DNA from 3 places in the Phyllobacterium sp. LjRoot231 genome. Region 2 is predicted to be linked to each of the others. Evidence: predicted binding sites of a transcription regulator. Region 2 holds the regulator's gene; each other region holds the start of a gene.
What was found. Region 2 encodes PhoB, which activates phosphate uptake and scavenging genes when phosphate is short. Its sites were predicted from a motif close to TGTCATNNANCTGTCAT; they were not measured.

Region 1 (9,825 bases), 300 kb from region 2:
GCAGCAAGTACAATGATGGCGGCTCCATAGGAGGCAAGCACGAATCCCATGTGGCTCATCATTGTGCGGTTCCCCGGTCAGCGCTGCGGGCAGCAACGCGGCGCATCGCTGTAACACGGCGACGCCAGATTTCATTGCGCATGGCCATGATATGCAAGGTGAAAAACAGAAGGGTAAAGCCGATAGCCATCACCAGCAGCGGCCAGAGCAATGACGGATCGATGGTTGAGCCACCCATGCGGAAAACCGATGCGGGCTGGTGCAGCGTGTTCCACCAGTCGACCGAAAACTTGATGATCGGAATATTGATGAAGCCGACAAGGGTCAGGATTGCAGTGGCTTTTGCCGATTTTGCCGGATCATCCATGGCGCGGGTCAGCGCGATGATCCCGAGATACATCAGGAACAACACAAAGACGGAGGTGAGGCGTGCATCCCAGACCCACCACGTGCCCCACATTGGCTTGCCCCAGAGTGAGCCGGTGATAAGGGCCAGGGCGGTGAACACGGCCCCGATCGGTGCAGCAGCCTTGGCGGAAACATCGGCCAGCGGATGGCGCCATACGAGTGTTCCAAGCGCCGCAATAGTCATGATCGTGTAGCACATCATCGAGAGCCAGGCGAAGGGCACATGGATGAACATGATCTTGACCGTCGAGCCCTGCTGGTAGTCGTCAGGTGCGTTCATCGACATCCAGAAGCCGATGCCGAGCACAAGCACCGTCAATCCGCCGAGCCATGGCAGAACGGTGCCAGCCAAGCTCAAAAACCGCGTGGGGTTGGCCAGGTCAATCCATCGTCCGGTCTTGGATACTGTGTCGCTCATACTAAACTCTTAGCTTTCTGATGCCCTTTTCGCAATTCACCACTCTGTCAATCGGCCGAAGACTTTAATGCTGCTGCGGCTGCTAGTGGTCCCAGCACTGCAAAAAACAGTGTAATCGCAGCCAGAATAAGGAAAGGTGCCAGAAATGGTGCGGGATCTTCAACTGCGCCATAGGACGCAGACACGCCGAAAATCAGGACCGGTATCGTCAGCGGTAGAATGATCACAGAAACCAAAAGACCTCCACGCGGCAACGAAACCGCAACCGCCGCGCCGACAGCACCGATGAGCGTGATCGCCGGTGTGCCAACCAGAAGGGTCAGGGCGGTCGCACCGATGGCTGCTGGTTCCATGTTCATGAAGAGCCCAAGCAGCGGTGAAGCGATAACCAGCGGCAAGACGCTGACTGTCCAATGAGCCAGACATTTGACGAGTACCGTCAGTGCAAGCATGTGCCGCTCCGACGCCATGATCAGCAGATCGAGCGAGCCATCATCGCGATCCGCCTGGAATAGGCGGTCAAGCCCAAGCAACGTTGCAAGCAGAGCGCCAATCCACAACATGGCCGCACCGATACGGGCAAGCAGCTTCAGGTCAGGACCCACGCCGAAGGGAACGACCGCAATCACCGCCAGAAAAAACAGGATGCCGACCAACGCGCCGCCACCGGCGCGTAATCCTAACCGGACGTCGCGGAGGAATAGTGAGCCCATTATGCGGCCGCTCCCAAAGCCAATTCCTTCGATCCCTCGAGCCCCAGTGGCAGATGGGTCGCGGCGACAATTATCCCGCCGCTTGTCAGATGGTGATGCATCAATCCGGCGAACTGCGTCTCAGACGCTTTGTCCAATCCGGCGGTTGGCTCATCCAGCAGCCACACCGGCCGGTCGCTGATCAGAAGCCGGGCGATGCTCACACGGCGCTTTTGCCCCGTCGAAAGATAGCCGAAAGGCAGGTGACCAATCTCGCCAAGACTGACGCGTTCGAGTGCCTCGGTGATCGAACACTGGCTTGTGCCGTTGAATGACTGCCAGAAACGCAGATTTTCATCGACGCTAAGGATCGGTTTCATGGCATTCAAATGGCCGAGGTAGTGAGTGGCTGCACTGAGCCCTTCAAACGCGGCTGGCGCGTCGTCAAGCCAAAGCCTCCCCTCCGCCTGAGCGAGCAGTCCTGCGATGATTCGCAGCAAGGTCGATTTGCCGGAGCCATTGGGGCCGGTGACCAGCAGCGCTTCACCGGCAGCGACGGCAAAACCGAGCCCGGAAAACAGCAGCTCGCCACCCCGCTCTCCACCCAAGTTTTCGGCAATTAACCGCATGAATGACCCGCTTTTTAACACCTTCGGATACCGCGTGATTATTTCGACGCAGCACGCAATTTTGACCAATTCCGGTCTGGCACAGATCGGCGAAAAACTCTATATAGCTGACAACCATACCAGCGGTCGGTGTGGAAACCATTTTGGCCGATCTCGAATACAGGCGCCGGTTTCGGGCCTGTAGCGGGACGGACAGCGGAAATGACTGCACCCGCACCTTAGCGCGTCCTTGAAACGCGGCAAAGGCGTTCGTCCCGGGTTTAGGCCTCAGCATAAGGACGAACGCAAAAATGTCTCAGATTGACAGTTTCAAATGTCGTAAAACCCTCACTGTGGGGGACAAGGAATACGTCTATTATAGTTTGACCGAAGCCGAAAAGAACGGCCTGGAAGGCATTTCCCGGCTTCCATTCTCGATGAAAGTTCTCCTAGAAAACCTGCTTCGCTTTGAAGATAACCGCTCGGTTTTCAAGAAAGACATAGAGGCTGTGGCCGCATGGCTCGTCGACCGCGGCAGCGCCGGTGCGGAAATCGCCTATCGTCCAGCTCGCGTCCTGATGCAGGACTTTACCGGTGTTCCAGCAGTCGTGGATCTTGCAGCAATGCGCGACGCCATGGTCAATCTCGGTGGCGATCCTGAAAAGATCAATCCGCTCGTGCCGGTCGACCTCGTCATCGATCACTCCGTTATCGTCGATGAGTTCGGCAATCCCCAGGCTTTCAAGCGCAATGTCGATCTCGAATATGAACGCAATGGCGAGCGCTACCGTTTCCTGAAATGGGGTCAGCAGGCGTTCAAGAATTTCCGCGTCGTTCCACCAGGCACCGGCATCTGCCATCAGGTCAATCTCGAATATCTCGCGCAAGGCGTGTGGACCAGGGAAGAGGATGGCGTGACCGTCGCTTATCCGGATACCTGCGTCGGCACCGACTCGCATACGACCATGGTCAATGGCCTCGGCGTTCTCGGCTGGGGTGTGGGCGGTATCGAGGCTGAGGCCTCCATGCTTGGCCAGCCCGTTTCGATGCTTCTGCCGGAAGTCATCGGCTTCCGCCTGACCGGCAAGGTCAAGGAAGGCGTAACGGCAACCGATCTTGTTCTCACTGTCGTGCAGATGCTGCGCAAGAAGGGCGTTGTCGGCAAGTTCGTCGAGTTCTTCGGGCCTGGCCTCGAAAGCATGACGCTGGCTGATCGTGCAACCATCGGCAATATGGGTCCGGAGTATGGCGCAACCTGCGGCTTCTTTCCGATCGATCGCGAAACCATCAATTACATGCACATGTCAGGACGCGACGAAGAGCGTCTGGCTCTCGTCGAAGCCTATTCGAAAGCGCAGGGCATGTGGCGCGAACCGAATTCAGCCGATCCGGTATTTACCGATACGCTGGAACTCGATCTCGGCACTGTTGTTCCTTCGATGGCTGGACCGAAGCGTCCGGAGGGCCGTATCGCACTCGAGGGAATCGCATCCGGTTTCCGCGAATCCCTGGAAAAGGAATACAAGAAGACCGCGCATCTCGACGCCCGCTATGCGGTTGAAGGCGAGAATTATGATCTCGGACACGGCGACGTTGCCATCGCCGCGATCACATCCTGCACCAACACCTCCAACCCGAGCGTACTGATCGCAGCGGGCCTTCTTGCCCGCAACGCGGTTGCCAAGGGCCTGAAGTCCAAGCCATGGGTCAAGACGTCGCTTGCACCGGGGTCCCAGGTCGTTGCTGCCTATCTCGAAAGTGCTGGTCTCCAGAGCGAGCTCGACAAGCTCGGTTTCAATCTGGTCGGTTTCGGTTGCACCACCTGTATCGGTAATTCCGGTCCGCTTCCCGCGCCGATCTCCAAAACCATCAATGACAAGGGTCTGATCGCTGCGGCCGTTCTATCCGGCAACCGCAACTTCGAAGGCCGCGTGTCACCGGACGTGCAGGCAAACTATCTGGCCTCACCACCCCTCGTCGTTGCCTACGCACTCGCTGGTACTGTAACCAAGGACCTGACCACCGAGCCACTGGGCGAGGACAGACAAGGCAATCCGGTATTCCTCAAGGATATCTGGCCGTCTTCACACGAAATTCAGGAATTCATCACCAAGAACGTCACCCGCAAACTGTTTTCAGCCAAATATGCGGATGTATTCAAGGGCGATGAAAACTGGCAGGCGGTAAAAGTTCCGGCTGGCCAGACCTACGCCTGGGACGATCAATCGACCTATGTGCAGAACCCGCCATACTTTGTCGGCATGGGCAAAACACCGGGCAAGGTCAACGACATCAAGGGCGCCCGCATCCTTGGTCTCTTCGGCGACAAGATCACGACTGACCACATTTCTCCGGCCGGTTCGATCAAGGCGGCTTCCCCTGCCGGGCAGTATTTGACCGAGCATGGCGTTGCTCCGCTGGACTTCAACCAGTACGGCACACGTCGCGGCAATCATGAAGTGATGATGCGCGGCACCTTCGCCAATATCCGCATCCGCAACCATATGCTTGGCGAAAATGGCCGTGAGGGTGGCTACACGATCCACTATCCTGCGAAGGAGGAGATGCCGATCTACGATGCGGCCATGCGATACCGTAGCGAGAACGTTCCGCTGGTGGTCTTTGCCGGTGTCGAGTACGGCAACGGCTCGTCGCGCGACTGGGCAGCCAAGGGGACCAGCCTGCTGGGCGTTCGCGCCGTGATTGCCCAGTCTTTCGAGCGTATCCACCGTTCGAACCTGGTTGGCATGGGCATCGTGCCGTTCGTTCTCGAAGACGGCACGAGTTGGCAATCGCTGGCGCTCAAAGGTGACGAAATCGTCTCGATTGAAGGCCTGGCCACGATCCAGCCACGCCAGAAGACATTTGCCACCGTGACCTACGCCGATGGCAGCGTCAAACAGGTGCCGCTGATTTGCCGTATCGATACGATCGACGAACTGGAATATTTGAAGAACGGCGGCATTCTGCAGTACGTTCTACGTGATCTAGCTGCCTGATTGCTCAAAAAATCGTGCAGATGGAAGGTCGCCGGGCAACCGGCGGCCTTTCGACTAAGGGCAAGACGAAACGTGATCGAATTCACCTCAAAGTGACTTCCTGTTGAAACAATCGGCTCCTATCAATCTTCTGGCAATTAATCTGACAGACAAGAACTAAGAACACTCGGGAAGAATTAGAAACATTGTCCCTGCGCACCCTATCCAGACGTATTGTGATCAGCGCACTGTTCGTGGCGGCAATGGCCTACGTGCTGCCCGTCCGCGCCGAGGATTCCGGCGAGAAGCCGGAGGGTGTCGTCGAGCTTTATACGTCTCAAGGATGCGTATCGTGCCCGCCAGCAGATGCAGTGCTGAAGGCGCTTGCGACGGAAGGAAAGGTTGTCGCATTGGCCTTCCACGTGGACTATTGGGACTACCGCGGCTGGACAGATAGCCTTGCTGTGCCCGAAAACACCGACCGTCAGAATGCCTATCGTACCGCTCTGGGCTTGAACGGCGTTTATACGCCTCAGGTGATTCTCAATGGCCGTGAGCATATGAACGGCCAGGATGGACAGAAGATTCGCAGACGTATTGCAGAAACGCGCAACACGCCTGCTGGACTTACCATTCCTGTATCCATCGAAAAGACTGCACGGGACCGGCTGATGATCGATATCGGTTCGGGCCCCGCCGCGACCAATCCGGTTCGGGTTCTGTTGGCCTATTTTAATCGCGAGAGCATCATCACCATTCCCGATGGCGAAAATGTCGGGCGCAAGGTCAGCTACGCCAATAGTGTGCGGGCGATGGAAACGGTCGGCATGTGGGATGGAGCGGCGCAGAAGATCGAAATCCCGCTAAGCGAGATTGCCAGCAAGAAAGCGTCCGGATGCGCAGTGCTGCTGCAGGAGATGCTGGGCGAAGGCAAGCCGGGACCGATTATCGGCGCGTCGATTATGGCTGCGAAACCTTGACCCGCACAGAAAAACAGGCCGGATAAATCCGGCCTGAGGTATTGGGGCATGCTGCCATAGAGAGACTTATTGGTTCAAAACCGAGCAACCCGTTGGGCGGGGGGCTTGGGGTATCGGACTGTCCGGAACGAACCAGTCTCAGGCAACATGCAACCAATGTTGGGTGCCGAATCCGGCGGGAATGCGTGCAGATAATGGCGGGAATGTGTCACGCCATCACCATTGGATTCACAACGTATTGCTTCGTGAGAAAATACACAAAACAGTTCGTAAGCCAGCGATGTTGCGCCTTCTCATCACTCCGGACTTGTAAAATGACGCGGATCAGGCCACCTTTATGTCATCCACGTGTCACACAACAGTTTTCAAAGGCGGTTGATTGATGGACAGCAATGCAGGTGGCGACGAATCGCAACAGCACGCTAAACTTATCTCCCTTATCCGCACCAACGATTTGCCCGTCACCTTCAATAGGCGCGAGCTTGACCAGATTCTGCGAATATATGGTTTCATGGTATCTGCCGGCGAGTGGCGGGACTATGCCATCGATCATTTGATGGACCGTGCCGTCTTCTCGATCTTCCGGCGAACCAGTGAAGTACCGATGTTCCGGATAGAGAAAAACCCCAGGCTCGCGCGCAAACAGGGCGCATACAGCGTCATTGCCGCCAGCGGTCTCATTCTCAAACGCGGCCAGGAACTGGATCGGGTGCTCAGGGTCTTCGACAAGAGCCTGAGCGTCGTACGGAGTTAAGATTTCAGCGGGGGCTTGCCCGGCAAGGTCTCTGAACCGCCATTCATGTCCAGCTGCATCAGCACCGTGTCGAGCCAACGGCCATGCTTGAAGCCCGATGCCTTGATAGTTCCCGAGTGTTTGAAGCCCGAGCTTAAATGCAAGCGTACCGACGCTGATGCATCGTGACCATCGCCGATGACCGCGATGAACTGGCGGAAGCCGAGAGAGGTACAATCCTTGATCAGCTGTTGCAGCAAGGTCTTGCCAAGCCCCTTCCCCTTGGCCTCGGGTGCAATGTAAATCGAATCCTCGACTGACCACCAATAGGCCGGACGCGTCCGGAAGTAGCTGGCATAGGCATAGCCGATCACTACGCTATCGAGTTCCGCAACAACGTAGGGAAACCCGTCTGATGTGATCGCGTGGAAACGCCGCATCATCTCTTCCGTATCGGGCGGGTCGATTTCGTAGGTCGCCGTTCCGTGCAGGACCGCGTCGCGATAGATTTCGGTTATGGCGGCAAGGTCGGCAGGACGTGCCGAACGGATTTGAATCTGGGACATGGTATTTCGCAATGAAGATGATCTTGCACGCTTCATGCACTTCTTTGCGCGGAATTTGAAGGGGCGCAGTTGCGAAAATTGTCACCGCATCGCCAGCGGCAATGGGCAAACGAAAAGGGCAGCGTTTCCGCTGCCCAGATCTTCAACTCTCGTGTTCGCAAGGCCTAGTTGCGGTTACCGAGGAACTGCAGAAGGAACATGAACATATTGATGAAGTCGAGATAGAGCCGGAGAGCACCCATGATCGCCTTGCGGCCATAAGTGTCCGACGTATCGCCTTCGTAGTACATTTCCTTGATGTTCTGCGTGTCATAGGCAGTCAGGCCAGCGAAGACCAGAACGCCGATAGCGGAGATTGCGAACTGCAAAGCGCTCGACTGCAGGAAGATATTGACCAGCGAGGCGAGAACGATGCCGATCACGCCCATGAACAGGAACGATCCCATCGCGGACAGATCACGCTTCGTGCTGTATCCATAGAGCGACAGAGCGCCGAAGGAAGCAGCCGTAATGAAGAACGTCTGAACGATGCTTCCGGACGTAAAGACCAAGAAGATCGAGGACAGCGAAATGCCAACGAGCGCGGCATAGACCCAGAATGTCGTCTGGGCTGCAGATACACTCATTTTCTCGATGCGGAAACTCAGAAAGAACACTGCGGCAAGCGGTGCCAGCATCACGACCCAACGCAGAGGCGAGCCGTAGATCGCAACGCCAAGATTTGTCAGCATCTTGCCGTTCGGCAATTGCGCGGCGGCAAGAGACGGATCATTGGTGGTTGCGAGATAAACAATTGCAAGGGCGGCGAAACCGGTCACTGCAAGACCGATACCCATCAGGTTATACACCTTCAGCATGTAGCTACGTAGACCTTGATCGATCCCCGCGTCCACACGCACTCCGGCCGATGTACGGGCCTGGATGTTGCGATAGTCAGCCATGGTTTTCCTCATTTGCTTCGTCCCGTCGGGTGTCGGGGACTATCCCCAGGCGCCGCTGGCGGGACCCCAGCATGCCTTAGTGGGAATTATGGTGATTTAAACGCCTTATAACAAGACCTGATTTACTCAAGATCGCGTGTTGTGATCCCAAATTACCCTGAATCGGCACAATATTACATCGTTTTAATCATTCAAAGGTTGCGCAATATTGGCGCCGCCTTCTGGCCGAGTATTCGCCAAGTGCCAGCAAGGCCAAACCCTATGGTCAACACCAGCGCGACTATCACGGTCATGACCGCCACTTCAGGTTGGAATGAGGCTGGCAATGTCATGACCCGCACGATCACATACCAGGCAGCCACACCACCGGCGAGCAACGCAAAAATGGCGGTCGAGAAGCCCAGCAGCATATATTCGAGCGTAAAAGCCTTAATCAGCGTGCGTCTGGTCGCCCCGAGCGTCTTTAACACGACCGCATCATGGACGCGTGCGCGGTTTCCCGCCGCGAGAGCACCGCCGAGCACCAGGATCGAAGCTATGAGTGCTACCGACGCTGCCGCGCGAATAGCGACTGCCAATTGTCCAACCAGCTCATTGGCGATGGTGATCGCATCCTTGACCCGAACCGTCGTCACCGCCGGAAAGGCACGAGTCACTTCGCGCATGACCGTGGCTTCTTGCTGCGAGCTGGCTGTGGGGTCGGTCAAGGTCGCCAGCCATGCATGCGGCGCGCCGGTGAAGGTGTTCGGCGAAAACACCATCACAAAGTTGATGGCAAGGGATTCCCATTGCAGCTGACGAAAATTGGCGATCCGCGCGGTGACGTTACGGCCAAGCACGTTGACCGTAACGGTATCGCCAATCTTCAGGCCAAGATTGGCGGCCTCTTCCGCGGAGAACGAGACGAGCGGTTCGCCGGAATAGTCTGCTGGCCACCACATGCCTTTTGTCAGTGTCGAGTTTTCCGGCACGTTCTTCGCATAAGTGATACCGCGGTCACCGCGCAACACCCATGCACCCTCGGGCGGAATGGTCAATTTGGTGATATCGGTGCCATTGAACGCGACGATGCGACCGCGCAGCATCGGCGCGCTGACGATCTTGCCATTCGGCGCCGCATTTTGCAGGAGGCTGGTGAACTGCTCGACCTGCGTGCTCTGAATGTCGACAAAGAAGAAATTCGGCGCCCGTTCGGGCAGGTTACCCGCCAGTTGTTGGCGCAGACTACCGTCGATAAGTGCAAGCGTAACGAGAAGCGTCAATCCCAGACCAAGAGACAGGACTACGGAGGGAGTGAGGGCACCGGGCCGGTGAATATTACCAAAAGCAAGTCGCAGCGCTGTCGATCGCACGCGCGGCGCACGCCGCGCAAGCCACTGAACCAGACCCGAAACAGCGCGCAAAACGACGAATGAGAACGCAACCGCGCCGATAAAGACCAGGGCAATTCGCCGGTCATAGGCGAAAACCACCGCGAGCAGGCAAAGGATGGCGATAAGAG
Region 2 (9,825 bases):
TCGCTGTTCCGTACAAAGCGGGAGGCAGCGGGTCATGAACGATAAATCTTTCTCATCTCCAGTATTGATCAGTCTCGGTGCCATGGGGCTTCGCCTCGTGTCTTCCGTGTGGGAGGCGTTGGAGTGCCTGAAGAACCAATGGCCGCAGCAGGAAGGGATCGAATACAGGCGTGCCACGCGAATGTGCCGGGATGCACTCGAGGGCTGGATGTCGCCGGCAAAGGCGCGGCAAGCATTCGTCATTGCGGCGCAGCGCGCCGGTGTGCTGATAGGCAAACCCACGTTGAAGTGAACTGAAGTGGCGTGAGAAATCCTGGAGAGCATGCGCAGACATTCCGGTCTCGCGCCACTCCAACATGCGTAAATTTACAACCCGAGCCCCGCATCAGCCTCAATGCAGCGTTGACGCAGGTGTGCAAAACTGCTTTTCCCGCTTCCGGTTGCAAAAGCTGTCGCAATTCTCCCGAAGGATGTTATTGAAATCGTTGAATCTTTGACGATCCTCTATCTGGCGATCGATTGGCACAGCCGGCTTACAATTCATTTAATTGAACAATTTCAACTAGTTCCGCCGCGCATTTCTGCGGGCCGAACGTTGTGACCAAACCGTAATATAAGTGTCACATGACTGTTATAAACCTTCTGTAGACAGCGCTTACTTCAACAGTTTTCTAACGGGAGTAAAACGATGAACAAGCTTCTAACTACAGCCGCACTGCTTGCGATCGCCGTTGGCGCGTCGACGGTTGCAGCGTCTGCCCGCGACCAGGTCCAGGTATCGGGCTCTTCGACGGTTCTGCCATACGCCAAGATCGTTGCCGAATCTTTTGGCGAAACATTTCCTAATTTCAAGACGCCAGTCGTTGAATCCGGTGGTTCCGGCGCAGGCATCAAGGAATTCTGCAAGGGTGTCGGCGAAGACACGATTGACATTGCCAATTCCTCGCGTCCGATCAAGGAAGGCGAGCTGAAGTCCTGCGTTGATGCTGGCGTCAAGGACGTCGAAGAAATCCGCATCGGCTATGATGGCATCGTATTCGCCACCGATATCAAAGGTCCGGATTGGGCTCTGACACCGAAGGACGTCTATACGGCGCTCGCCGCACAGCTCGTTGTTGACGGCAAGCTCGTTGACAATCCAAACACCAAGTGGAACCAGGTGAACCCGGCTCTCCCGGACTGGGATATCGCCGCCTACATTCCTGGCGAAAAGCACGGCACACGTGAAGTCTTCGAAGAAAAGCTGATGACCGGTGGCTGCAAAGCTACTGGTGCGGCCGACGCGATCAAGAAGCTCGGCCTCGATGACAAGGCTGCCGCTGCTGCCTGCGTCAAGATCCGCAAGGATGGCAAGGCAATCGATATCGATGGCGACTATCCGGAAACGCTGGCTCGTATCGATGCCAACAAGACCGGTGTTGGCATATTCGGCCTGGCTTTCTATGAAAACAATGCGGACAAGCTGAAGGTTGCGACTGTCGAAGGCGTTGTTCCGAGCACGGAAACCATCTCTTCCGGCAAGTATCCGGTTTCGCGTCCGCTGTTCTTCTACGTCAAGAAGGCCCATCTCGGTGTCATTCCTGGCCTGAAGGAATATGTCGACTTCTTCCTCAACGATCAGATGATCGGCCCGGACAGCCCACTCGTCGAGTATGGTCTGGTTGCTGCACCGGATGCGGAACGCAAAGCCCAGCGCGATGCATTCGCTGCCGGCGCGACAATGAAGAAGTAAGCTCAGGCTTACGTAAACGGGCGGCTTCGGCTGCCCGTTTGCCTATATGGGTGACGAGAATTTGCGGGACAGGGAAGAACTCTAGATGTCCACTTTAATGGTGCTTGTGATTGTCATAGCGATCGGCGCAGCCGGATATTTCATCGGTCGCCAGCGCGCTATCCGCAAAGAAGACGGAAACGTCAAGCCGCACTCCCTGCCGCATTATCATGGATGGTGGGTTTTCCTCGCTTCGACGCTGCCAGCCATCCTTTTTATCGCCGTGTGGGCCGCTGGAACCGGAGTATATCTGGAACGCTCGGCCATTGCCGAACTCCCGGCCCGCACAGCCGATACTGTCATTGCCAGTCAGAGTCTCGAGCTGGGCATGGTAAGCGGGATCGCTCGCGGCCTCGACAAGCTCAGCGATGAAGAACGTGCCCATCTTCCGCAAACCTTTGCAGAGCTGCGGCCGCTCCTCGCGAGCAAGGGCGTAGCGCTTGCGACAGAGGGTCAGGATTATATGATCCCCATCGCCGTCGAGTGGAACAAGAACACGGCCTGGGCAAGCAATATCGGTGGAATCATCGCCTTGGCGCTCGCACTGGCTGGCGCGGCCTTTGGCCTTTCAGGTGTTCATGTCAGGGCGCGTGCGCGCAACAATGTCGAGCGCGTCATCCTCGGCGCGCTGATTGCGGCGTCCGGTATCGCCATTCTCACAACCGTCGGCATCATCCTGTCGATGCTGTTCCAGACGCTAACCTTCTTCCAGTCGGTTTCACCTTCGACTTTCTTCTTCGGCACAGTCTGGGATCCACGCTTTGCAGCTGCGGGTTCCGGTGGTTCACAAGGGCAGTTCGGCCTGATTCCGCTGCTTGCCGGCACGCTTTATATCGCGTTCGTCGCCATGCTGTTCGCGGTGCCGGTCGGCCTGTTCGCCGCCATCTATATGGCGGAATATGCCAGCCGCAACGTGCGTTCCGTCGTCAAGCCGCTGCTTGAAGTGCTCGCCGGTATCCCGACAATCGTCTACGGCTTCTTCGCGCTCGTCACCGTCGGTCCATTCCTGCGCGATCTCAGCGCTGCGCTTTCCGGCGGCTATGCCTTTATCCAGGCGCAGAGCGTCCTGACCGCCGGCATCGTCATGGGCGTCATGCTGATCCCCTTCGTTTCCTCGCTTTCCGACGACATCATCACAGCGGTTCCGGGATCGCTGCGCGACGGTTCGCTCGGCCTCGGTTCGACCAAGTCCGAAACAATCCGCCGCGTCGTATTGCCTGCCGCCTTGCCGGGCATTGTCGGTGCGCTGCTTCTGACCGCGTCGCGCGCTATCGGCGAAACCATGATCGTGGTGCTCGCAGCCGGTGTTGCTGCCAACCTCAATATCAACCCGTTCGAGGCGATGACAACGATCACAGTCAAGATCGTCAATCAGCTGACGGGCGATCTCGAGTTCAACTCACCGCAAACGCTGGTGGCGTTCGCCTTGGGCCTTACCCTCTTTTTCATCACTCTGGCGATGAACATCTTTGCGCTCTACATCGTGCGTAAGTATCGGGAGCAGTACGAATGACCGACATAGCCCTCAATCCTGCTGCTGGTGCATCTGCACGGCCGGCGCGCCGTGATATCGGCCTGAAGCGCCGTTATGCCGCCGAGCGCCGTTTCAAGCTTTATGGCATCGCCGCGATCGCTATCGGTCTCTTCTTCCTGATCGCCTTGATGTATTCGGTGTTTTCCAACGGCTACACCGCTTTTTGGCAAACCGAGGTCAATCTCGCGATCAATCTCGACCCGAAGATCATCGATCCGGACAACAAGCGTGCGACCGATCCGAACGTCCTGCTGACGGCCAACTATCCGATCCTGGCACGCAATGCGCTGGCCGAAAAACTGGGCGTTCCCTCGACGAACAAGCCGGCAATGCGTGAACTGGGCAAGCTCTTTTCTGAGGGCGTCCGTGGACAATTGCGCGAACTCGTTGCCGGCAATCCTTCGCTGATAGGAACCACGCAGAACATCTGGGTACTGACCGGTGCCGATATCGATTCCGCCTTCAAGGGCCAGATCGATCTCAGCGTCGATCAGACCCGCCGCAAGGTTTCCGACCAGCAGGTCGAGTGGATGAACAAGCTGAAGGGCGAGGGCGTCATGGCCCAGCGCTTCAATACGGGCCTCTTTACCTATGGCGCGTCGAGCCGCCCCGAGACATCGGGTCTTGGCGTCGCGCTCATCGGGTCGCTCTATATGATGCTGATCGTCCTGTGTCTTTCCCTGCCGATCGGCGTTGCCGCTTCGATCTATCTCGAGGAATATGCCAAGAAGAGCCGGCTGACGGATATCATCGAAGTCAACATCAACAATCTCGCGGCTGTTCCATCGATCGTGTTCGGGCTTCTCGGGTTGGCTGTCTTCATCAACTTCTTCCACATGCCGCGGTCGGCTTCGCTGGTCGGCGGTATGGTGCTGACGCTGATGACATTGCCGACGATCATCATCGCGACACGTGCAGCGCTGCGGGCCGTTCCGCCATCGATCCGCGCGGCAGCTCTTGGCATCGGAGCGTCGAAGACGCAGATGGTTTTCCACCATGTCCTGCCGCTTGCCGCACCTGGCATCCTGACAGGCACGATCATCGGTCTTGCGCATGCCCTTGGTGAAACGGCTCCACTGCTTCTGATCGGCATGGTCGCGTTCGTCGCCAACAGTCCGGTTACGCCGCTCGATCCGTCCACGGCACTGCCGGTGCAGATCTATATGTGGGCGAATGAGGCGGAACGCGCCTTTGTCGAGCGGACGTCTGGCGCTATCATCGTGTTGTTGATTTTCCTCGCGGTCATGAACATCACAGCCATCATTCTGCGTCGCCGCTTCGAGCGGCGGTGGTAACGGGTCGGGAAAGGCTCTAATTATGAACCTGATGACGGAACGAAATCTCGAAAAAGCGGTAAATGACAAAATGAGCGCTCAGGGAAACGCGATCAAGATGCAGGGCAAGGACGTCACCGTGCACTATGGTGACAAGCAGGCGCTGTTCGGTGTCAGCCTCGATGTGCCGGAGAAGATGGTAACGGCTTTGATCGGTCCCTCGGGCTGCGGCAAGTCCACTTTCCTGCGCAGCCTCAACCGCATGAATGACACGATCGAAGGCTGCAAGATCGGCGGCATGATCACGCTCGACGATGAGGATATCTACAATCCGAAGATCGATGTGGTGGAACTGCGTGCCCGTGTCGGCATGGTATTCCAGAAGCCCAATCCCTTCCCGAAGTCGATTTTCGAAAACGTGGCGTACGGACCGCGTATTCACGGTCTTGCCAAGAACCGCCAGCAACTCGAGGAAATCGTCGAGAAGAGCCTGCGCCGCGCCAGTCTGTTCGAAGAGGTGAAGGATCGCCTGCACGAAGCGGGTACCGGTCTCTCTGGCGGCCAGCAGCAGCGCCTGTGCATTGCGCGCGCCATCGCTGTCAGCCCGGAAGTCATCCTGATGGATGAGCCGTGCTCGGCACTCGATCCGATCGCCACCGCCAAGGTGGAGGAGCTGATCGACGAATTGCGCGAGAATTATACGATCGTCATCGTTACGCACTCGATGCAGCAGGCGGCGCGCGTATCGCAGCGTACGGCCATGTTCCATCTCGGCAATCTCGTTGAAGTTGGTGATACGGAAATGATGTTCACCAGCCCGACGGAAAAGCGCACACAAGACTACATCACCGGACGCTTCGGCTGATCCCGGGAAAGAGGTTGATACCATGACCGAACAGACAGCACAGCACACCGTCCGTTCCTACGACGACGAACTGAAATTCCTGACGCACAAGATCGCCGAGATGGGCGGGCATGCGGAGCGCATGGTCGAGCAGGCTGTCGCTGCCATGGTCAATTCCGACAACGCCCTGGCACAGCGGGTGATCTCGGACGATTTGATCCTCGATGCCGGTCAGCGCGAGATTGACGAAAAGGCGATTACCATCATCGGCAAGCGCCAGCCTATGGCGATCGATCTGCGTGAAGTCATCGGCACAATCCGCATTTCATCGGATCTCGAACGCATCGGCGACCTTGGCAAGAACATCGCAAAACGCGTCGTTGCGGTTACCGATACAAGGCAGACGCTCTCGGTCTATCGCGGATTGCAAACCATCGCTGAACTGGCGCTGACGCAACTCAAGGATGTTCTCGATGCCTACGCCACACGTTCGGTCGCTCAGGTCAATATCGTACGCGAGCGCGATGACGAGATCGACGCGCTCTATACGTCATTGTTCCGCGAACTCCTGACCTACATGATGGAAGATCCGCGCAACATTTCGGCCTGCACGCATCTTCTTTTCTGTGCAAAGAACATCGAACGCATCGGCGACCATGCGACGAACATAGCAGAGACAGTCTATTATATCGTGACGGGAACGCAGCTTCCGGCAGAGCGCCCGAAGGAAGATCAATCCCACACGATCGTGGTGGATGAACATCTCGCATCCTAAGTTTTCAAAGGTAGAAAATGGCTATAGCTCCCAAAATCACTGTTGTGGAAGACGAGGAAGCCTTGAGCGTCCTCCTCAGGTACAATCTTGAAGCTGAAGGCTATGCAGTCGAGACCATCGCACGCGGTGACGAAGCGGAAATAGCCTTGCGCGAGAAGGTGCCGGATCTGTTGATCCTGGACTGGATGCTGCCAGGCCTTTCCGGCATCGAATTGTGCCGGCGGCTGAGAGCCAGGCGCGAAACGGAAATCCTGCCGATCATCATGCTGACGGCACGCGGCGAGGAAAGCGAGCGGGTGCGCGGTCTGGCAACCGGCGCGGATGATTACATGGTCAAGCCGTTCTCGACACCGGAGCTGCTTGCACGCATCAAATCCATGTTGCGCCGGGTCAACCCGAGCCTGCTGTCGCACGTGCTAAGCTTTGGCGACCTCAAGCTCGACCGCGAGCAACACCGTGTCTACCGCAAGGAACGCGAGCTGAAGCTTGGACCGACGGAATTTCGCCTCCTGGAATTCCTGATGCAGTCACCGGGCCGTGTCTTCTCGCGCGGGCAATTGCTCGACAATGTCTGGGGCGCGGATATCTATGTCGATGACCGCACTGTCGACGTTCATGTCGGACGGTTGCGCAAGGCCATCAATATCGGCCGCTCCATCGATCCGATCCGCACCGTGCGCGGCGCAGGATATTCATTCGGCTAATTTATTTGAGGCACGACGGAAGTGACACCTCCCGCGATCGGTTACTGCGTATAACGTCCGATTGGACGCACAGAGGGCGCAGTAACACTTCGATGGCATCATGATGCCATGCTGACGCATTATCATCAGCGACACTCTCAGCAAGTGGAAACAGCGACGACCGATATGGTTCTCGAGAGTTGGAGGATTTGACGATCATGGCAAGCAAGAGCGCCGACTTTCAGGATTGCGTTCATTTGCCACCAGGTTGGCCGAACGCCCGAGCATCCGCCTTTTGATCCTCGCCGGTATGATTTTCGTTGGAACAATTGGAAGAGTCGTGGGTTGAAAGGGCATGGAGAGGGAAAAACCCGAAGGAGGAAAATATGCCCAGCAATGAAAAAACACGTGGTGGTTCATCGGAAAAGCAATCGAAAGCGGATCAGCAGAGCCACAAGAACATGCCCGGCCAGCAACAGCAGGAAGGGATGAAAAGGACTCAGCAAGGGTCCGGTTCGACGCGTGGCGGAACAAGCGAGCAGCCTGCAAAAGCTGGTCAGCAGAGCCACAAGAACAAATGATCCAAAAAAGCCCGTCACTTCGTGGCGGGCTCTTCTTCACTCTCTTTGCCGTTCCCATGGCGGGATGAACCTTCCATCAAGATATTCATCCAGGCAACCCGAATAAACAGGGATCGCGAGGTCCGCCGATTTGAGGAATACAAATGCCCAGCCTGCCTGACTGCCGTCCTGTTGGCAGATTTTGATCTGCGGTAATTTCCAAGAAACGCTGCATCGCTCAGGCCGTGGGCATGAAGCGGGAAACCTTTCTTCAGTGTGCCGAAGGCGAATATTCTCATCGGAAGCCCGCAACGAATTCGCCAGGGCCTGTCAGGGCGGCTATTGAGGACGAGCGGCATGAAACTCAAGGCGCTCGCCCTTAATGGCACGTTGAAAAGCGATGGAAAATCTTCGACTTAGACAAAATTTGTCCTAGACGACCTCGTCGGAAGGCTTGGGCGTGTTCTCGTTGGCCGGATCGCGAAGAACTTGGCCAGGCTCGTCAAGCCGGGTAATCACACCTTTTTCCATGCGGAAGACGCCGTGATGTCCACCTTGCCGGGCGAAATCGGTTTCGAGATCGCCCCACGAGCCAAGAAAATTGCCGCAGGAACTGCAATGTATCGGTGAACTCGATTTTACGTCTGCAGGTATGTCCAGATAGATTGTACCACAGTTTGCGCATTCCAATTTGTGGTCCAGCCTTTGGCCCATCCGAGTACCCTTCTGCATTATTCAAGCAAGAACAGTACGCCGTTTACGGATAAGCGCAATTGTATGTCTATCAGCGGACACGCCGTCAGGAGCGGCCAAATTCCTTCCTCAATTCGTCCAATACTCTCTTTTGTTTTTCCGGCAGGTTGCGACCTGCGCGGTTGATATAGAAAGTCAGCATCGACATGGCGGACCGGAATGGACTGGATTTGCGCCGGTCGGAGTGTTCCGCGGACCGCTTCAGCGAGACGGCAATCTTGTGCGGGTCGTGCTGTTCGAAGACATGAGCCTCAAGGTCTAGCGCGTCACTGTGCTCGGTGACCTCCTGGGACCATTTTTCTTTTGGCTTGTCGGCCATTTTGAAACCTCCAATGATCGTTCATTCGAACGTTACTTTCTTCGGATCGAACGCCCCATGATCCTGGATCGCTGCGACATCCGATATCGGCTCTTCATAGGCCCACATGGCATCCTTCGCCGACTCTCCTTGGCCTCTGACCCGCCAATAGGATGCGGTTCCCTTCCAAGGGCATTTCGTGCTGGTATCGGTTTTTTCCAGATGGACGAAATAGATGTCATCGAAGGGGATATAGAGAACGGAATGGTGCCCGGGCTCCAGCAGTTCCAATGCCCGCTCCGTCGAAGCAATAACGACATCGTGAAATCGTACGGTCACGGGGTGGGAATATGGTTTGATCGTGATGCCGCTATCCATGGTCTGTTCCTTGTCGCAATTGACTGGTCGGGGCTTCGTTGAGTTTCAAGCCGCGAGGAAGCAAAATGTTCCCGGCGGACAGAAAATTGTGAACGCACGCGTGCCCAGCCTACTACACACGGGGAACCCCGGTACTTTTGACGCGTTAGAAAATGTACAGGAGAAAGATCCAATGACTGAGACCAGATTGCTTACGGACCATCAGGAGATTCGGGACTGGGCTGCGGGGCGATCGGGCATACCTGCCATCCGCGATCCGGCAGATTTGATCGGCAATGACGAACCGGTGCTCTCCATCCAGTTCGGCCAGCATGCCTACGAGGATGATGATGATCAGGGCGCGGATCGTCCCGACGATTTCGGCAGGCCGCGTCTGGTCGAATGGGATGAATGGTTCGCGCTGTTCGATCGGGAAGGGCTCGGTCTTGTGGTGGGCGAGGACGTTCCCGGCCAACGCGACGAATTTCACGAAATCGTTCGCAGATAGGTCATGGACAAAAGCCCTTACCTTTCGAGGCGAAGCCCCCAGACGCTACTGGCGGAGGTCAAGACGCTCTTCTTGACGCACTAACCATTACTGCTCTTCGCGATAGATCCGGTCGGTCGCCTGATCGCGAGCTTCCCGTTCATAACGGCTCAAACGGCGCTGTCTCATTCCGAGCGCCAGCAATAGACCCAATATGAAGGGCCCGCCAATCAGTATCAGAAGCCATGAATACTCAGCCATGATTGCACTCCCGTTCTCGACACTAACCGACCAGGGTGCAATAGGTTCCCGATTCACGGTGCGGAGGGGGTGACCCGCCATATGGTGTTGCCAACATCATCCGCCACCAGAAGAGCACCGGCCTTGTCGACGGCCACGCCCACAGGCCGGCCCAAGGCCTTATCGCCTTCGACGAAGCCCGTCAGAATATCCTTCGGCGGCCCATTCGGCTTGCCATTGCTGAACGGA
Region 3 (9,825 bases), 830 kb from region 2:
GCAGTGCGCTTTCCTATGCGCCATAGCTGTCTAAACAGCAAAAGAGACCCCACCCCGGACCTGCGGTCCGACCCTCCCCACAAGGGGGAGGGCAGGAGCGATGGTGCTCCTCCAGATTATTGTCGATCTTCCAGCACGAGTTCCGCTCCCTTCGCACCGACCATCATGGCAGCGGCGTTTGTATTGCCGGAAATGATGTTCGGAAACACCGAGCAGTCGATGATGCGCAGGCCATGTACACCGTGGACCCGCAGGCGCGGATCGACCACCGATTGCGCCGGGTCCGGCCCCATGCGGCAGGTGGAAACAGGATGGTAGACCGTGCCGCTGCGCCGCCGGAAATCCGTCATCAATTCATCGTCGCTCCGACAGGCGGGCCCGGGCAGCAATTCCTCGACGATCAGTTTCGACATGGTTGGTGTTCCGGCGATGCTGCGCAGGAATTTTACCGCGTCGAGCATCTCGGCCACGTCATGTTCGGTCGAAAACGCGTTCGGCACGATGCGCGGCTGCTCCAGTGGATTGCTCGACTGAACATGGATCGAACCGCTGCTCGTCGGACGGCAATTTGATAGGCCGATGGAAAAGCCCGGCCACGGATCCGGCGTCAGGATCGGCCGCTCGCCGTTCTTGGGGACCAACGTTGAAAAAGCCTGGAAATAGAGCTGCATATTGGCTCGGTTACGTGATGGATCACTGCGAAAAAAGCCGCCGCCCTGGTTCATGCTGATCGAGAGCGGCCCGGTCCGTAGCAGCAGGTATTCCACGCCCGCAAGCGCCTTGCCCCACCACGGCCGCAACACCTGGTTGAGCGATGGAACATTGGCCCGGTAGGTGTAGTTGATGCCGAGATGGTCCTGCAGATTTTCGCCCACCTGGGCGTTGTCATGCACCGCAGGAATGCCAAGATCGCGCAAACGCGTGGCGTCGCCGATGCCCGACAGCTCCAGGAGTTGCGGTGTATTGATCGAGCCACCGCAGAGGATGACCTCGCGGCCAGCCTTGACGACTTCGCTCTTGCCATGGCGGGTGAATTCGACGCCTGCCGCCCGCTTACCTTCGAAGACGATGCGCGTCACCATCGCCTGCGTGATGACGGTGACATTCGGACGTTTCATGGCAGGCCGCAAGAACGCCCGTGCCGCGGACATGCGCCGCCCGCCTTTCGTCGTCAGTTGAAAGGGCCCGACGCCTTCCTGCGTCTTGCCATTGAAATCGGGGTTGTAGGCAAGTCCGGCTTCCTGTGCGGCCTTGATCAGCTCATTGGCAAGCGGATGAAAGAGTTTTGAGCAATCGGTAATGTGAAGCGGCCCACCGCGTCCGAGGCTGGTCGCTGGCCCGTCATGATCCTCAAGCGAGCGGAAAATCGGCAAGAGATCGGCATAACCCCAGCCCGGATTGCCCCTGTCGCGCCACTCGTCAAAGTCCTCAGGCGCACCACGAACATAGACCATGGCATTGATCGAACTCGAACCGCCCAGCACCTTGCCGCGCGGCCAGTAGTCGGCATTGCCGTCAAGGCCGGGATCAGGCTCGGCGCGGTACATCCAGTTGACGGACTTGTCGTAAAACGTCTTGCCATAGCCGAGCGGCATGGACACGAAGAAGCGCCGGTCCGAGCCGCCAGCTTCCAGCACCAGCACGGAATGTCGTCCACTTGCTGAAAGTCGCTCCGCGATGACAGATCCGGCCGATCCTGATCCGACAATGATAAAATCAAAGGAGCGCATGCATGCCATTTCCAAATGCGTTATTGCATGCGATCAGGATATCCGGCTTCGACTCCGTAAACCCAAACGGCTTTCCGCCATGGCTTATGGAAATTGCGACAGAGGCGTAAATTGGCCTATGTCCCGCTCACCGCTGCGTTGAAGTTCTCGAAAAACTGCGTGGCGAGTTTCTTGGAAGTCGAGGCAATCAACCGGCTGCCGAGTTGGGCGATCTTGCCGCCGACATCCGCATTGACTTTATAGGCCAGCACGGTCTCGGCGCCTTCCTCGACCAGAGTGACGTCGGCTCCGCCCTTGGCAAAACCGGCAACGCCGCCCTTGCCTTCGCCGGAGATCGTATAGGAAGAGGGTGGATTGAGATTTGTCAGCTCAACCTTGCCATTGAAACGCGCCTTGACCGGACCAATTTTGACGCCCACGGTGGCTTCGAGCTCCGTATCCGAGATTTTCTCAAGACTCTCGCAGCCGGGAATACATGCCTTCAATATTTCCGGATCGTTCAAGGCTTTCCAGACAGTGTCGCGCGATGCGGCAATTCGTTCTTCCCCGATCAAGTCCATGCTCAAAACCCTCCCTGAGTTTTGGAAAGCTAGGGCACGCGAATGCTCCTGTCCATGTTTCTGTCAACGATTCCATTTGGACATGCGTTGCTTTAAAACCGTTCCGGTGGCAGTTTGCCCACCATCCAGCGTGATCTCAGGAGACAGATATGGCGTCAGAACAAGCGAACGACCTCAAACGGTCGGTTCAGGCATTGAAGGCCCATTGGAAAAGCGGCGCACCGAAAAACATGCGCGGGGCTTTCGCAGAAGATCCAAAACGCTTTACGCGATACTCGCTCGGGCTTGACGACCTGCTGCTCGATTGGTCGAAATGCCTTGTCAATGACGAGACCCTTTCCTTGCTTGGCGATCTGGCAAAGGCAGCCGATGTCGAAGCGTGGCGTGACGCCATGTTTGCCGGCAAACCAATCAACAATACGGAAGGCCGCGCGGTGCTGCACATTGCGTTGCGCAACCGTTCCGGCAAGCCGATCAAGGTCGATGGCGAAGATGTCATGCCGGGGGTCAAGGACGTGCTCGATCGCATGGCCGCATTCTCCAACGGTCTGCGTTCCGGCGAAATCAAAGGTGCGAAGAACAAGCCGATTACCGACATCGTCAATATTGGCATCGGCGGTTCCGACCTCGGCCCTGCCATGGCCACACTTGCCATGTCGCCTTATCATGACGGGCCCAGGGCGCATTTCGTCTCCAACATCGATGGCGCGCATATCACCGACACGCTCGCCGGCCTCGATCCGGCGACAACGCTGATAATCATCGCGTCGAAGACGTTCACTACCATCGAGACCATGACCAATGCCAAGGCGGCGCGCAAATGGATCGCCGATGCGCTGGGCGAGAAGGCCGTCGGCAAACATTTTGCGGCTGTTTCCACGGCGCTCGACAAGGTCGACGCTTTTGGCATTCCAGCAGACCGTATTTTCGGTTTCTGGGACTGGGTTGGCGGCCGCTATTCCATTTGGTCGGCGATCGGCCTGCCGCTGATGATCGCCATCGGTCCGGAAAACTTCGGCCGCTTCCTCGATGGCGCCCATGCGATGGACGAGCACTTCCGCAAAACCCCGCTCAAGAAGAACCTGCCGATGATGCTCGGCCTTGTCGGCTATTGGCACCGCGCCATTTCCGGCTATACCAGCCGCGCCGTGATCCCTTACGATCAGCGCCTCGCCCGTCTGCCGGCTTATCTGCAGCAGCTCGATATGGAATCGAACGGCAAGGGCGTTACCGTCGATGGCAAACCCGTTTCCGGGCCGACCGGCCCCGTCGTCTGGGGCGAGCCGGGAACAAACGGCCAGCATGCGTTCTTCCAGCTCCTGCATCAGGGTACCGATACAATTCCCGTCGAGTTCATTGTTGGGGCCAAGGGCCATGAGCCGCATCTCGACAACCAGCATGAAATGCTGCTCGCAAACTGCCTCGCCCAATCCGAAGCGCTCATGCGCGGTCGCACTCTGGACGAAGCCAAGGCGCAACTCGCGGCAAAGAACCTGCCCAAATCTGAGGTGGACCGCATCGCGCCGCACCGGGTTTTCACCGGCAACCGGCCCTCGATTACCATCATCCACGACATTCTTGATCCCTATACCCTCGGCCGCCTCATCGCGCTTTACGAGCACCGCGTCTTCGTCGAAGCGCAGCTCTACGGCATCAATGCCTTCGATCAGTGGGGTGTCGAACTCGGCAAGGAACTGGCAACGGAACTCCTGCCCGTGGTATCCGGTGAGGTGAAGCCCAAGGACAAGGACGCTTCCACGCAAGGTCTTGTCGCGCACCTGCGCAAGCGCCGAGGCAAATAGAGCTAAGAAGAAACTATCTTGTTTAAAAGTTCAGCCTGACGAGTCAGCTGGTGTGGTTTTTGGGGTCGCCAGAGGCGACGAGCGCAGCGGACTAGTTGGTCTGCGAGCACCGGAAGCACAGAAAACTGCATCAGATGTCCATCAGGGTGGGGTATGGGAGAATGGAATGAAGACGGAAATGATCAAGCTGCCCGGCGACGTGCCGGGCAACAGCATTGAACTACGCGTTCTGCGCTTTGAGGGCAGGGACAACAAAGCCGTTGGCGCTTATCTGCAATCTTCGTTGCACGGTTCGGAACTGCCGGGCCAGGCCGCACTGCATTTCCTCATCCCGATGCTGGAAAAAGCCGAGAAGGAAGGCCGCGTCGCCGGTACTATCACCGTCGTACCGCAGGCGAATCCGATCGGCTCGGCGCAGTGGCAGGCACACCAGCACCTCGGCCGTTTCGACTACTTCTCTGGTGTCAATTTCAACCGTTCGTTCCCCTTGCTCGAGACGTTCGATACCGCCGCTCTCCCACCCATCGATGCACCGAAATCGCTGGTCGAACGGCTGAAAGCACAGCTTCTGCGTTTGGCGCTGCCGCACGAAATCGTGCTCGATCTGCACTGCGACGACGAGAGCGAGAACTACCTTTACATCCATCAGGCCTTCCTGCCGGAAATGTATGACCTCGCTTCGGCCCTGGGTTCGACCGCCATTCTTTCATGGGACAGCACCGCCGATGCCGCCTTCGAGGAGGCCTGCGCGCATCCGGCATTGCAATTGTCCGAGACGGAGCGAAAGGCCCGTGCCGTGACAACCGTGGAATTCCGCGGCCTGAACGATGTCGATTTCGAAACCGGTAGAGCCGACGCCGAAGGCCTGTACAAATTCCTGGTCCATCGCGGTGTCGTCATCGACGACAGCGTCAAGCTGAAGGTCGATTTCAACGGTCCGGTCACTCCGCTCGAAAATGTCGAGATGATCCGTGCGCCACAGGGTGGCATGATCCTCTTCCACGTCGATATCGGCGCTGAAGTCGAAGCCGGCGCCAAGCTGGTGACGGTCGTGACCATTCCCGGCGATCCGAACGGCGATATCACCCTGACTGCACCGCAGGCGGGACGGATTCTCACCCGCCGCGGCCATCGTTATACAAGGCGTGGCGATGACCTGTTGAAACTGCTCGGCAGCAAGCGTTCAGAAAACGCACGGCCTGGCTCCCTGGAGGCCTGATGGCAACCGCCGGTTCCTCCCATATCCGGGGCATCCTCTTCGACAAGGATGGCACCTTGGTCGATTTCAACCGCACCTGGTTCGGCATCACCATGGAACTGGCGCACAAGGCAGCCGATGGCGATGAGGCACGGGCGCGGGCGCTCGTCGAAGCAGGCGGCTATGACTGGGAAATGGAGAAATTCCGCGGCGGTTCGGTCATTGCCGCAGGAACCGTCAACGACATCGTCGATCTCTGGCATCCCGAACTGACGCTCGAAGAAAAGCGGGCGCGCATCAGGGATTATAACGCCTATGCCGTGCAAGAGGGTTCGCGTCGTGCCGTCGGCATCGAAGGCTTGCGTGTGACGCTGGAAGCATTGGTGGCGCAAGGGTTCGTTCTCGGCATCGCCACCAATGATTCGGAGGCGGGTGCGCGCGCAACGGCGGAAGCGCTGGGCTTGACTCCATTGTTCACCGTCATCATCGGCTATGATTCCGTGACGCGTGCCAAACCGCATGCGGACCAGCTTCACCTTTTCGCGGCAAAGACCGGGCTTGAGCCTCGCGCTATTGCCATGGTCGGCGACAATGCCCACGATCTGGAGATGGCCCATGCAGCTGGTGCGGGGCTGGCCATCGGCGTCCTGTCAGGCAACAGCACGCTGGACGATCTTGCGCATCTCAGCGATGCCATCCTGGGTTCTATCGCCGAATTGCCGCAGTTCCTCAAGACGCGCGCCGAGACTCTTTCTGCCTGATTGGCATCGTTCATTGCTATGATGACAATGATTTGAGTGCCTGTTGCAGATCGCGGTGCTATCAATCCTCCGTCATTAAAGCACTGGAGCGAGGACAGCATGGACAGTCAGGGTTTGGCCATTGGTATAGGTGACGTTGAGGCTGCGGCGGCGAGGCTCAAGGGCCAGATCGTGTCGACGCGGCTGCTGGAATCCGAGGCCCTGAACGCCAAGTACAAAGCGCGCATCCTGTTCAAGCCGGAGTGCCTGCAACGAACCGGCTCTTTCAAGTTTCGCGGCGCTTATAACCGTATCAGCCAGTTCACCCAGGACGAACGCGAGCGCGGCATCATCGCCTACTCCTCGGGCAATCACGCGCAGGGTGTTGCCAGTTCCGCCAAGCTTTTCGGCATTCATGCCACCATCATCATGCCGCTTGATGCCCCGCAGACGAAGGTCGCCAACACGCGTTCCTACGGCGCGGAAGTCGTGTTTTACGACCGCTACAACCAAACCCGCGATGCGGTCGCCGCACCTTATATCGAAGAGCGCGGCATGATCCTGGTGCCGCCCTATGACGATCCTTCCATCATGGCAGGGCAGGGAACGATCGGGCTTGAGCTTGTAGCCGATGCCAATGAGCGCGGGCTGATGCTCGACGAATTGTTTGTACCGAGCGGCGGCGGCGGCCTTATCAGCGGCATTTCCGTGGCGGTGAAGGCGGGTTCGCCGCAGACACGCATCTGGGGTGTCGAGCCGGAAAACTTCGATGATTTGCGCCGTTCGCTGATCGCGGGTGAGCCGGTTGCCAATGAGCCCGGCCATCGTTCGATCTGCGATGCGATCCTGACACCGCAACCGGGCAATCTCACCTTCCCTGTCAACAAGCGCAATCTCGCCGGCGCTATCGCGGTCACGGATGACGCCGTGAAGGCCGCCATGCGCGACGCAGCGAATTTCCTGAAATTGATTGTCGAACCCGGCGGCTGTGTCGGGCTTGCGGCCTTGGCAAGCGGCGAAGTGGATATCGAGGGCAAGATTGTCGCCGTCGTGCTTTCCGGCGGCAATGTCGATCTCGACCTCTATGGCGAGTTCATCGCAGCGGCTTAGACCTTCGTCTGAGCAATGCGAAACAAGCGCGTTTGTCATCATACTGTTACTCTGGCGTCATAGCGGGGCGGTACGGTTTAAATCCGTTCCCCAAGCCAGATAGCCAGAGGTAAGCGCCATGAACGACCAGTCTCAGACATTCCGCACCAGCCAGCTCGAGGAAAATGATGGCCCGGGTCACAACCCGACCGACAATGCGACCATGGGCGAACTCATTGCCGCGCGCTTTTCGCGCCGCGGCTTCCTCAAGGGTTCGCTCGCTGTTTCCGCCATTGCCGCAACTGTCAGTCCGATGGCGCTGATGCTTGCCGACGATGCCCGCGCCGAAAGCAAATCAGCCTTCGCGTTCGAGGAAGTCGAGGTCGGGATCGATCAAACGCACCATGTTGCTTCTGGCTATGACGCTGACGTCCTCCTGCGTTGGGGCGACGGCCTGTTTCCGGATTCCCCCGAATTCGATCCTCTGAACCAGACGCCGGAATCCCAGTCAAAACAGTTCGGCTACAACAATGACTATGTCGGCTATATTCCGATCGACGGTTCGTCCGAGCACGGCCTGCTCGTCGTCAATCACGAATACACCAATGAACATCTGATGTTCCCGGGTATCGTCAAAGTCGTCAAGGATGACAAGGGCGTTGCCAAGATCGAGATCTCGCCCGCTGACCAGAAGCGCGTCGACATCGAGATGGCTGCCCATGGCGGCACTGTTGTCGAGATCAAAAAGACCGAAGGCAAGTGGCAGGTCGTCAAGGATGGCAAGCTCAACCGCCGCATCACCGCCAATACCGAGATGCAACTTTCCGGCCCCGTTGCAGAGCATGATCGCGTCAAGACCAATGCCGATTCTTCCGGCAAAAAAGTTTTCGGGACGATCAACAATTGTTCAGGCGGCGTCACACCTTGGGGCACCTATGTCTCGGGCGAAGAGAACGTCCATGGTTATTTCCTCGGCGAACTGCCGGCGGACAGCAAGGAAGCCGCCAACTACAAGCGCATGGGCATTCCGGAAGGCGTCTACGACTGGGGCAAGTTCCACGACCGCTTCGACCTGTCGAAGGAACCGAATGAGGCCAACCGTTTCGGCTGGGTGGTCGAGATCGATGTGAATGATCCCAATTCCATTCCCAAGAAGCGCACTGCCATGGGCCGTTTCAAGCATGAGGGCGCCGATTCCATCGTTGCCAAGGATGGCCGTGTCGTCTTCTACCTCGGCGACGACGAGCGTTTCGATTATGTTTATAAATTCGTCACCGCCGGCAAATTCAATCCAGATGACCGCGCTGCCAATCTTGATCTTCTCGATGACGGCACGCTCTACGTCGCCAAATTCGATGTCGACGGCACTATCAACTGGCTGCCGGTCGTCTTTGGCCAAGGTCCGCTGACGGAAGCCAATGGCTTTGCCAGTCAGGCGGATGTTTTGATCGAAACCCGCCGCGCTGGCGATCTGCTCGGCGCGACCAAGATGGATCGTCCCGAAGACATTGGCCCGAACGGCGTCAATGGCAAAGTCTATGTCATGCTGACCAACAACACCAAGCGCAAGGACGACCAGGTTGATGCCGTCAATCCGCGCGCCAAAAACGCTTTCGGTCACATTGTCGAGATTGCCGAGGAAGATGGCAATTTCGCTGCCACCAAGGGCAAGTGGGAAATCTTGCTGAAATGCGGCGACCCTTCCGTGGCCGATGTAGGTGCGTCATTCTCCACCGATACCACCAGGAATGGCTGGTTCGGCATGCCGGACAATTGCGCAGTTGATGCCGATGGCCGCCTCTGGGTGTCCACCGACGGCAACTCGCCGAAGGAAACTGGCCGCACCGATGGCATCTGGGCGGTGGACACCGAAGGCGGTGCTCGCGCTACGTCGAAACTGTTCTTCCGTGTACCGGTCGGCGCCGAAATGTGCGGCCCGCTCATGCTGCCGGATATGGCAACCATGATGGTTGCGGTCCAGCATCCGGGCGATGGCGGCGAGGATTGGAAAGAGTTTGGCCGTCCTTCCTATTACGAGGACCTGTCGACCCGCTGGCCGGACTTCAAGGACAACATGCCGGTCCGCCCCTCGGTCCTCGCCATAACCAAAAAGGGCGGCGGCAAGATCGCGGTTTGATCGTAACAGCCCGGCTTTAGGCATCTTGGTCTAGGGTGCGGACCCATTAATATGATTGAAATGGCGCCTGAAACGGCAAGAAGATGCGAGGAGAGACGTGACGGGCGGGGCCTTCCCCCCGGCCGAGCGGCTCGACACTGCAGATTGCAGCCGTTTCGGCGTCCGCAGGATATGGTCTTTTCGTCCGGCTACTTTGTCGCAAAGGCTCGACAATGGATAGACATTGCCATCGCCTTTGCTCCTCGTACCCAAACGAAAAGCCTCATACCATTTCGACCATATTAATGGGTCCGCACCCTAAAGTCGGGCTTGAATTCCCGGAACCGAAGTAATACATTTTTGTCAGAAAAGTATTACCGAGGTTGCCATGACAAGAGTCACCACAAAAGGTCAGGTTACGATTCCGAAGCCGGTTCGCGATCTCCTGGGGATTGTTCCCGGGAGTAAGGTGGATTTCCAGCGCACGACTGATGGCAAGGTAGTTCTGGTTCATCTTGATGAAAAGCGTGCGGAAAGCCGATTCGAAAAGTGGAGGGGCTTTCTCGCCGACGGTATGAGCACCGATGAAA

Region 1: ACSQ3H_RS04210 (DUF2794 domain-containing protein) is a predicted target of PhoB. The motif match lies at 6,423-6,439, and genes of this name have one in related genera.
Region 3: ACSQ3H_RS01630 (PhoX family protein) is a predicted target of PhoB. The motif match lies at 7,174-7,190, and genes of this name have one in related genera.

The regions. Positions count from the first base shown of each region.
Region 1 covers NZ_CAXUQT020000001.1:877,925-887,749, reverse strand. The annotation lists gene ccmD (heme exporter protein CcmD) at 1-62, opposite strand, end outside; gene ACSQ3H_RS04235 (heme ABC transporter permease) at 59-826, opposite strand; gene ccmB (heme exporter protein CcmB) at 874-1,539, opposite strand; gene ccmA (heme ABC exporter ATP-binding protein CcmA) at 1,539-2,147, opposite strand; gene acnA (aconitate hydratase AcnA) at 2,438-5,125, shown strand; gene ACSQ3H_RS04215 (DUF1223 domain-containing protein) at 5,311-6,084, shown strand; gene ACSQ3H_RS04210 (DUF2794 domain-containing protein) at 6,467-6,838, shown strand; gene ACSQ3H_RS04205 (N-acetyltransferase family protein) at 6,835-7,383, opposite strand; gene ACSQ3H_RS04200 (Bax inhibitor-1/YccA family protein) at 7,548-8,324, opposite strand; gene ACSQ3H_RS04195 (ABC transporter permease) at 8,516-9,825, opposite strand, start outside.
Region 2 covers NZ_CAXUQT020000001.1:1,180,427-1,190,251, forward strand. The annotation lists gene ACSQ3H_RS05750 (DUF982 domain-containing protein) at 35-292, shown strand; gene ACSQ3H_RS05755 (substrate-binding domain-containing protein) at 689-1,732, shown strand; gene pstC (phosphate ABC transporter permease subunit PstC) at 1,818-3,284, shown strand; gene pstA (phosphate ABC transporter permease PstA) at 3,281-4,600, shown strand; gene pstB (phosphate ABC transporter ATP-binding protein PstB) at 4,671-5,444, shown strand; gene phoU (phosphate signaling complex protein PhoU) at 5,467-6,198, shown strand; gene phoB (phosphate regulon transcriptional regulator PhoB) at 6,216-6,902, shown strand; gene ACSQ3H_RS05785 (hypothetical protein) at 7,202-7,462, shown strand; gene ACSQ3H_RS05790 (hypothetical protein) at 7,874-8,155, opposite strand; gene ACSQ3H_RS05795 (DUF3175 domain-containing protein) at 8,241-8,513, opposite strand; gene ACSQ3H_RS05800 (DUF427 domain-containing protein) at 8,535-8,870, opposite strand; gene ACSQ3H_RS05805 (hypothetical protein) at 9,043-9,357, shown strand; gene ACSQ3H_RS05810 (hypothetical protein) at 9,445-9,597, opposite strand; gene ACSQ3H_RS05815 (PQQ-dependent sugar dehydrogenase) at 9,651-9,825, opposite strand, start outside.
Region 3 covers NZ_CAXUQT020000001.1:345,552-355,376, reverse strand. The annotation lists gene ACSQ3H_RS01660 (GMC family oxidoreductase) at 117-1,730, opposite strand; gene ACSQ3H_RS01655 (CoxG family protein) at 1,847-2,290, opposite strand; gene pgi (glucose-6-phosphate isomerase) at 2,440-4,092, shown strand; gene ACSQ3H_RS01645 (peptidase M14) at 4,259-5,311, shown strand; gene ACSQ3H_RS01640 (HAD family hydrolase) at 5,311-6,051, shown strand; gene ACSQ3H_RS01635 (threonine/serine dehydratase) at 6,151-7,140, shown strand; gene ACSQ3H_RS01630 (PhoX family protein) at 7,259-9,256, shown strand; gene ACSQ3H_RS01625 (AbrB/MazE/SpoVT family DNA-binding domain-containing protein) at 9,624-9,825, shown strand, end outside.